Regions from separate parts of the Ruegeria sp. BC1 genome, predicted to be linked through region 2. Evidence: riboswitches for the same ligand, from Rfam matches in the RefSeq annotation. Region 2 holds a riboswitch; the other holds the start of a gene.

Region 1 (4,422 bases), on a different contig from region 2:
GACAGTTTCTGGATTTCGAATGTTTGCAGAGATCGCAGGATAAGTGTGCCCAGTTAGACGTTGGCTTTGGTCACTCTGAAAGTTTGCGAAACAACCGTAAATATTAACGAAACAAGTTGTGACAGGAGTTAAACCGGTGCCCTATCCGCTTTGAATGCGCCACCTTGCCGGTTCGATGAGAGCGTTTGAAGAGCTCAACGGTATTGATGCATAGGCGAGGCTCGGTAGACAAGCCCCACCTCTAGGAAGATTTTGCTTACTCCTCGAAAGGAACGTACAGTTTCCCCCCTTCGCGGAACTTGGCGGCCATCGCGTCCATCCCTTCTTTCTGTGCCTCGGTTCGAATGTCGTGGCTGATCCGCATTGAGCAGAATTTCGGCCCGCACATAGAACAGAAATGCGCCACTTTGTGCGCCTGTTTCGGCAAGGTCTGATCGTGGAATTCGCGCGCCGTATCAGGGTCGAGCGACAAATTGAACTGATCTTCCCAGCGGAATTCGAACCGAGCGCGGGAAAGGGCGTCATCGCGACGTTGCGCGCCCGGCAGACCCTTGGCCAGATCGGCGGCATGGGCCGCGATCTTATAGGTGATGACGCCCGTTTTCACGTCGTCCCGGTCTGGCAGCCCAAGATGTTCCTTGGGCGTGACGTAGCAGAGCATCGCGCAACCAAACCATCCGATCATCGCGGCACCGATACCGCTGGTGATGTGGTCGTAGCCCGGTGCGATATCTGTGGTTAGGGGGCCAAGCGTGTAGAAGGGCGCCTCGTGACAGCACTCCAACTGCTTGTCCATGTTCTCTTTGATCTTGTGCATGGCCACGTGGCCCGGCCCTTCGATCATTACTTGGCAATCCTTGGCCCAAGCGATCTTGGTCAGTTCGCCCAGCGTTTCCAATTCGGCAAATTGTGCTTCGTCATTGGCGTCAGCAATCGAGCCGGGGCGTAGGCCGTCGCCGAGGCTAAAGGACACGTCATAGGCCCGGCAGATGTCGCAGATTTCCTCAAAATGCTCATAGAGGAAGCTTTCCTTGTGATGATGCAGGCACCACTTGGCCATGATCGACCCGCCGCGCGAGACGATGCCGGTCACGCGGTTCACTGTCATCGGCACCATGTGCAGTCGCACGCCCGCGTGAATGGTGAAGTAGTCCACGCCTTGCTCGGCCTGTTCGATCAGCGTGTCGCGGAACACCTCCCATGTCAGATCCTCGGCGATGCCGTTGACCTTCTCCAACGCTTGATAGAGCGGCACCGTGCCAATCGGCACCGGGCTGTTGCGGATGATCCACTCGCGAGTGTTGTGGATGTTGCGCCCGGTGGACAGGTCCATCACCGTGTCCGCGCCCCAGCGGATTGCCCAGACCATCTTGTCCACTTCCTCTTCCATCGAAGAGGTCACGGCAGAAGTGCCCATATTGGCGTTAATCTTAACCAGAAAATTGCGCCCGATGATCATTGGCTCGATTTCTGGATGGTTGATATTGGCGGGGATGATGGCGCGTCCTGCAGCGACTTCATCCCGCACGAATTCCGGGGTCACGTAATCGGGGATGTTGGCGCCCCAATCCTTGCCTTCCCGCTGTTCTGCCACAGCCTCGCGCAATTGATTTTCGCGGATGGCGATGAATTCCATTTCGGGCGTGATGATCCCGGCGCGGGCATAGGCCAGTTGGGTGACGGCCTGACCGTCTTTGGCGCGCAGAGGGCGAGGCCGCACGGGAAACTCAGGCGTCAGCCGGTCACCTTCGACAAAGCCGTTGTCCTCGGGCTTGATCTCGCGCCCTTCATACTCCTCGACATCACTGCGCGCCTCGATCCATGTTCGGCGCAGCGGGGCGAGCCCCTGTTTGATATCGGTCAGAACATTGGGGTCGGTATAGGGGCCGGAACTGTCATAGACCGGCAGCGGCGGTTCACCTGCGGTAGGATGAACCGAAATCTCACGCATCGGCACGCGGATGTCAGGGTGCATCATGCCGGACACATAGATTTTGCGGGATGCAGGCAGCTCACCCGTGGTGATTTTGGGGTTGGGGACGTTCATTTTGGTGCTCCTCAAGCGGTTCAACTCAAAAAGACACCAGATGAGTTTTGGCTTGGGGAAACGAGAAGGCGGAAAGCCCTCTTTTCGGAGAACGCCTGCCAGGATCTATGGCCTGCGTGCCCTAGCTTCCTACGCCAGTATCAACTGGGTCAGGTTCAAAGGGTCGCGTCACCGGGCAATGCCCTGTCAGCCTCTCAGTCCCCTCGGTGGGACTCCCCTGCGTGCACGGAAACTAGCCTAAGCACCGCAAAAGAAACAAGTGCCAAAGAACCGATCTCTACTACTTTAATAAATCTCAGGAAACCAGTTTGGTCAAAAAGTCTCTGACAGCGCAGAGTGGCAAGCCAGGGTTGCGTTGCAGTCTTTTTGTCTGGATTGACGAGCCCGCAGGTTCGGGCGTCTGTTTTCAGCGCATTGTTCTCCAACAGGTTTCAGCAAGATTTCCTTGAAAGGCTTTCATTTTCCCAAGGATGCAGTTTTGTACGCTGTGCACTTCTACCTGCGGGACACAGTGTCGTATCGTGACTTGGAAGAAATCATGGCCGAACGCGGCGTGCAGGTGGACCACGCAACTCTCAACATGTGGGTTGTGAAGTATTCACCGATGATTGCTGCGCGAGCGCAATTGAAGAAGCGCCCAACGCAGAGATCCTGGCGCATGGACGAGACATACGTTGGAGTTCACGGCAAATGGATATACCTCTATCGGGCCGTCAACAACGCAGGAAATACCCTTGATTTCATGCTGTCCGAGCGGAGGAACCGTCGAGCAGCCGCAAGGTTCTTTGGCACAGCTCTGTGGTCAAATGGTGTCCCGAGCAAGATCGTTATCGACAAAAGTGACGCCAACGCGGCGGGCATTCGAGAGGTGAACAAAATCCTTAGTCGGTTTGGCTGCCCAGCCAAAATCCAAACGGTCAGGTCCAAGTATTTGAATAACCTGATCGAACAGGATCATCGGTTTATCAAGCGCCGCGGACGACACATGTGCGGGTTCAAATCGTTTAGATCCGTATCGGCTACTTTGGACGGTATCGAGGTCGCCAACGTGTTCCGAAAGCAGCAATTCACCAACAATACAACGTCTGGCTTTCGGCTATTTGCCGAGATCGCAGGATAAGTGTGCCCAGTAAGACGCTGACTCTGGCCATCCCAAAAGTTTGCGACACATCCATCTACTGGTCATGAACCCTGACCATAGGGTAATAATCTTTCAAGAATTAAGTATTTGACATACTAATATTACATAGCTAAAAAACCTAATTAATTTTGGTCGGCGAGCCCTGCAGAGGACGTGAAAACACTTAGTTAAAATGAATACGCATGAGCATTCGCCAATGACCTGCTGTGTGAAAGCATCCCGTTTTGGATGTGTTAAGAGGAAGAAATAATGAATGGAATAAAGGGCAAGACTGCGCTTGTGACAGGGGGAGCCAATGGCATCGGCAGGGCATTCGTGAAACGTCTTGCGGAGGAAGGGGCAAACATTGTTGTGGCGGATATCGCCAATGCGGACGTCTCTATCCGGGTTGCGCAAGATTGTGGTGTCAGGGCGATGGCAATCGAATGCGATATGAGTTCTGGTGAAGATATCGCATCAATGAACGCATCCATAGAACACGAATTCGGTGGTTGCGACATTCTGGTTCATAATGCAGGGATCTACCCCCCGCAGAAGTTCGATGATATTACCTTTGCGGATTGGCGAAAACTGATGACAGTGAACCTGGATTCCATGTTTCACCTGTCCAAAGCCGTTTACCCAAAGATGAAGGAAAAAGGTTGGGGTCGGATTATTTCGATTTCTTCGACGACTTTCCACTCAGGAATTGAGATGTACAGTCACTATTCCGCTACTAAGGCTGGGCTTATCGGTTTTTCACGTGGGCTGGCAAAAGAAATTGGGCAATTCGGTATCACTGTAAATTGTATTGCACCAGGGCTCGTTAAGACAGAAACGACAGAATCTGGTCCGAATGCGGAATGGTTTGACGCCATTGCTGAACAACAATCGATAAAACGAACAGAGACACCGGAAGATCTCGTTGGTCCAATGGCGTTCCTTGCATCAGACGATGCCGCTTTTATTACGGGCCAAACCCTGCTGGTCGATGGGGGCTGGTGCTTCGTCTAGAAGCACCAAACGTGAAATCAAAAAATGAACAAGTGAAGAGGCTTTGGGTCTAATGGGCGACTATTTGCGACGCTTAACCAAAATAGATGAATTCGGTCTAATTATTGGACTAATTGTCTTGGTGCTAATTGTGGGAATCCCTAATCCAGCACTTTTTTCGCTGGGCTCACTCAAGTCAATTCTGCGGGATGGTGCCTTCATTGCAATTATGGCGTTTGGAATGGTTTACCTAATTGCAATG
Region 2 (4,422 bases):
GACGGCGGTGTTCAGCAGAACGGCGTCATATCCCAGCTCCATCGCCTGCGCCGCATGGCTGGGCAGACCGATGCCCGCATCGACCACCAGCGGTACCTCGGGGAACTCCGCCCGCATCGCGCGTAAGGCATATGCGTTGTTCAGCCCCCGCCCCGATCCAATCGGCGCACCCCAGGGCATCAGCACCTCGCACCCAGCTTCCAACAAGCGTTCACCCACGATCAGATCGTCGGTGGTATAGGGAAAGACCTGAAACCCGTCCTCGGTCAGGATGCGCGCGGCTTCGACCAGTTGGAACACGTCCGGTTGCAAGCTGTCCGTGTGGCCGATCAGCTCCAGTTTGATCCATTTGGTATCGAACACCTCCCGCGCCATATGAGCAGTGGTCACCGCCTCTTTCACCGTGTGACAACCGGCGGTGTTGGGCAGAACCAATACGCCCAGTTCGCGGATCATCTGCCAGAATGTCTGGCCCGCACCGGATTCCCGCCGAAGCGAAACGGTCGCCACGCCGGCCCCGCTGTCGCGAAACGCCTGCTCCAGTATCGCCGGGCTGGGATATTGCGCGGTCCCCAGCATCAACGGATTGGGCAATTCGGTGTCGTAGAACGTTTTCATCCTCAGCCCCCCTGCATCGGCGCGACCACCTCAACCCGGTCGCCATCGTTCAGTTTGTGGGAAATGCGCAGACTTGAAGGCACAAAATTCTCGTTCACCGCAGTGGCAACGCGGCCTGAGAACCCGCATTCGTTCAGCAGATCCGAAAGGGTTTCTGCCCGCACTTCGCGAACCACGCCGTTAAGCACGATCTTCATCGACCATCTCCGAATGAATGTTGTCCAGCGCCAAATCAGCCACGCCTTTCGCCAGTGCAGGTGCAAGCAAATACCCGTGGCGGTACAGGCCGTTTGCATAAATCGTCCGCCCCAAGCGGCGGATGCGCGGCAGGTTGTCGGGGAAGGCCGGACGCAGATCGACCCCGATCTCCAACACTTCTGCCTCGCCAAACGCCGGATTCAGCGCATAAGCCGCGCTGAGCAATTCCAGCATCGAACGCGCGGTGATACGACTGCTGTCCTCGGATTCGATCATCGTCGCACCCAGCATGTATACGCCATCCCCACGCGGCACGATATACAGCGGCATCCGTGGATGCAGCAGACGCACAGGCCGGGTCAGAGTCACATCCGGGCAGCGGATCACCAGCATTTCACCTTTCACGCCGCGCAGATCATGAAGGTAATCGCGCGCATGCAGACCCCGGCAATCTATCGCGTTATCCAGCCGGGTCGGTGCGAGCTTGCGATGAACCACTACCCCTTGATCCTGAAGCTGGCGATACAGATCCTGCAGTGCCTGTCGCGGATCGACATGCGCCTCATCGCAATAGTGAAGGCCCTTGCCAAACCCATGCAGATCAGGCTCTAAATCTAAGATTTCATCGCGATTGACCTCGGCATAACCTTCGGTGCGACGAGCGAAGCGGCGCAAGTCGGGCAAATCGCGGCTGTTGGCAACCACAAGCGTGCCGCGGCGGGACAGCTTAGTACGAGAACCCCACCAGTTGATCGCCATCTTACCCAGGCGCAGCACAGGTTCTTCGGCATTTTCATACTCGCACCAGGGGGCCAGCATGCCGCCTGCCCACCAGGAACAGCCATGTGGCCCCGGGGACCCTCCCGGATCGAAGACCTGCACATGCGCGCCGCGGGATACCAGTTCCGATGCAACGGCAAGTCCGGCTACGCCCGCCCCTATGACCGACCAGACCGTCACGCGGACCAAACCTGATGGAAATGATGCACAGGACCGTGACCCTGACCGATATTCAGAGCGTCAGCTTGCGCAATTGCGCCTTGCAGATAACCGTGGGCCTCGGCCACCGCATCCGTCAGCGTCAAGCCCTTGGCCAAGCCAGCCGCGATTGACGATGACAATGTACACCCCGTGCCATGCGTGTTTTTGGTATCCTGACGAGGCGCGGTGTACTCGGAAACATCACCGGATCCTTTCACCAGCAGGTCGAGGCAAACATCACCTTTTCCGTGCCCCCCCTTCATCAGCACGGACTGTGCACCCATTGCGCACAAGTCGCGCCCCTGCCGGATCATGTCACAAGAGGTTTCCGCGTCCCCCCCACCCAATAGACAAGCAGCTTCAGGCAAATTCGGCGTTAGCACGGTCGCGCGAGGCACCAGAACGTCGCGCAAAGTTTGTACAGCCTCTTCTGCCAGCAGCTGATCACCTGATTTGGCAATCATGACCGGGTCTAAAACAATGGGGCCCTGAAATTCGGCGATGCTTCTCGCCACTGTATGGATGATATCCGGCGTGGCCAGCATGCCGATCTTGATTGCACCAATGTCAAGATCGGACAGTACCGCGTTGATCTGTGCCGAAATCACTTCATGCGGAATACCGTGAACAGCAGTCACGGATTGCGTGTTCTGCGCCGTTACCGCCGTTATCACGCTGGCGCCATAAACGCCCAGCGCAGACATCGCTTTGAGATCGGCTTGAATACCAGCGCCACCGCCACTGTCGGACCCGGCAATAGTTAAAGCAATAGGTGCCAAATCGTTGCTCCATCGGTTTGGGGCAACGGGCTGGGAAAACGTCAGTACTTGTTTGACCGTTCCCTCCGCCGGCATTGCCCGGATCAGGTTCGATGGGTTAGCGCATTCGCACCTCTCAGCCCTTGATCAGGCACCCCAACGGTTGCGGCGGACAATCTCAGGAGATCGACAAATTATCAAGAAACAATTTTTCGAACTTAAGGCCACCTCGAATTATGCCTTAAGGCCAGAATATGCGAGGATCTGCCTCGCGCTCCGGGATTTTTGGGGCCAGGCGAATACAGGAATCTTTGCTTCATCTGGCAACAAGTAATACGGGGGCAGCGCCCCCGAATGCTGTCTTATTTTTCAGCCAGATCGGCTATTAGCCTTTCATCCCATCCCAAAAGGATTTGACCGAGGAGAAAAAGCTGTTTGATTCCGGGTGATTATCTTCACCCAAATCATCAAATTCGCGCAGCAGTTCTTTCTGACGACTGGTCAGATTGACTGGTGTTTCTACGGCCAGTTCGATGAACATGTCGCCAACACCGCCACCCCGTAGGGCAGGCATGCCTTTGCCGCGCAGTCGCATCTGACGACCCGATTGGCTACCGGCCGGAATTTGCACGCGACCGCGACCACCGTCAATGGTCGGCACTTCAATTGATCCACCCAAAGCAGCCTTGCCCATACTGACCGGCACGCGGCAGTACAGATTGACGCTGTCGCGTTCGAATAGTTTGTGATCCGACACTTCGACAAAGATATAGAGATCGCCCGGAGGACCGCCGCGCATCCCGGCCTCACCCTCACCGGCCAGACGGATACGGGTTCCAGTTTCGACCCCGGCCGGTATATTCACAGACAGAGCACGTTCTTTTTCCACGCGACCGGCACCACCACAGGACTTACAGGGGTTCTTGATGATCTGACCCAGACCGGAACAGGTCGGGCAGGTACGTTCGACCGTGAAAAAGCCCTGCTGAGCCCGGACCTTGCCCATACCGGAACAAGTTGGACAAGTCGTGGGTTCAACGCCGCCTTCGGCGCCCGAACCGTCACAGGCCGAACACGCCACTGCGGCGGGCACGTTGATAGTTTTTTGCAGACCCGAGAACGCCTCTTCCAACGTTACCCGCAAGTTATATCGCAGGTCCGACCCGCGCGCGGCTCGTCGGCCACCACCGCCGCCGCCCCGCTGACCGCCCATGAAATCGCCGAACAGGTCGTCAAATACGTCTGAGAACGCGCTGGAAAAATCGCCCTGCCCAAAACCGCCACCGGGACGACCACCGCCGCCCATGCCGTTTTCAAAGGCAGCATGGCCGAAGCGGTCATAAGCCGCTTTTTTGTCGGCATCGCGCAATACGTCATAGGCTTCGTTCGCTTCTTTGAACTGCGCCTCGGCATCCGGGTTGTCCTTGTTGCGATCGGGATGCAATTCCTTGGCCTTCTTGCGAAAACCTTTTTTGATCTCATCCGCTGATGCGCCCTTGGACACGCCGAGCACATCATAGTAGTCGCGTTTTGACATCCGTGTTTCCTTCTGCCTCAACGTATTCGGGCCGGCCCGGCAACCGGACCGGCCCGAATTGGCCCGGTTACCCGTTAGTTACGCTTGTCGTCGTCCAGATCTTCGAACTCGGCATCGACAATGTCATCGTCACCCGGAGCAGCATCTGCCGCCGCAGGCTCTTCTTCACCCTCTTCGGCTTGCGCCTTGTAGATGGCCTCACCCAGCTTCATCGCTGCTTCGGTGACGTTCTGGATGCCCGACTTGATCTTGTCGGCATTTTCGGTTTCCAGCTCGTCCTTCAGCGCGGCAATCGCCAGCTCGATGGCTTCGATGGTGGTCGGGTCGACC

Evidence for each region. A riboswitch is a leader RNA that binds a small molecule or an ion and turns the genes downstream of it on or off. The one in region 2 is predicted to bind thiamine pyrophosphate.
Region 1: it holds a riboswitch for thiamine pyrophosphate, as region 2 does, so the genes downstream of both, thiC (phosphomethylpyrimidine synthase ThiC) here and thiD (bifunctional hydroxymethylpyrimidine kinase/phosphomethylpyrimidine kinase) in region 2, are expected to answer to the same signal.

What each region holds. Positions count from the first base shown of each region.
Region 1 covers NZ_JBQFUT010000003.1:377,191-381,612, reverse strand. Annotated here, with positions in the region: gene thiC (phosphomethylpyrimidine synthase ThiC) at 257-2,047, opposite strand; TPP riboswitch at 2,157-2,276, opposite strand; gene ACR0IY_RS09910 (IS6 family transposase) at 2,487-3,167, shown strand; gene ACR0IY_RS09905 (SDR family NAD(P)-dependent oxidoreductase) at 3,438-4,181, shown strand; gene ACR0IY_RS09900 (ABC transporter permease) at 4,234-4,422, shown strand, end outside.
Region 2 covers NZ_JBQFUT010000004.1:297,396-301,817, forward strand. Annotated here, with positions in the region: gene ACR0IY_RS11540 (thiazole synthase) at 1-618, opposite strand, end outside; gene thiS (sulfur carrier protein ThiS) at 621-815, opposite strand; gene ACR0IY_RS11550 (FAD-dependent oxidoreductase) at 799-1,776, opposite strand; gene thiD (bifunctional hydroxymethylpyrimidine kinase/phosphomethylpyrimidine kinase) at 1,773-2,576, opposite strand; TPP riboswitch at 2,620-2,724, opposite strand; gene dnaJ (molecular chaperone DnaJ) at 2,941-4,092, opposite strand; gene dnaK (molecular chaperone DnaK) at 4,167-4,422, opposite strand, start outside.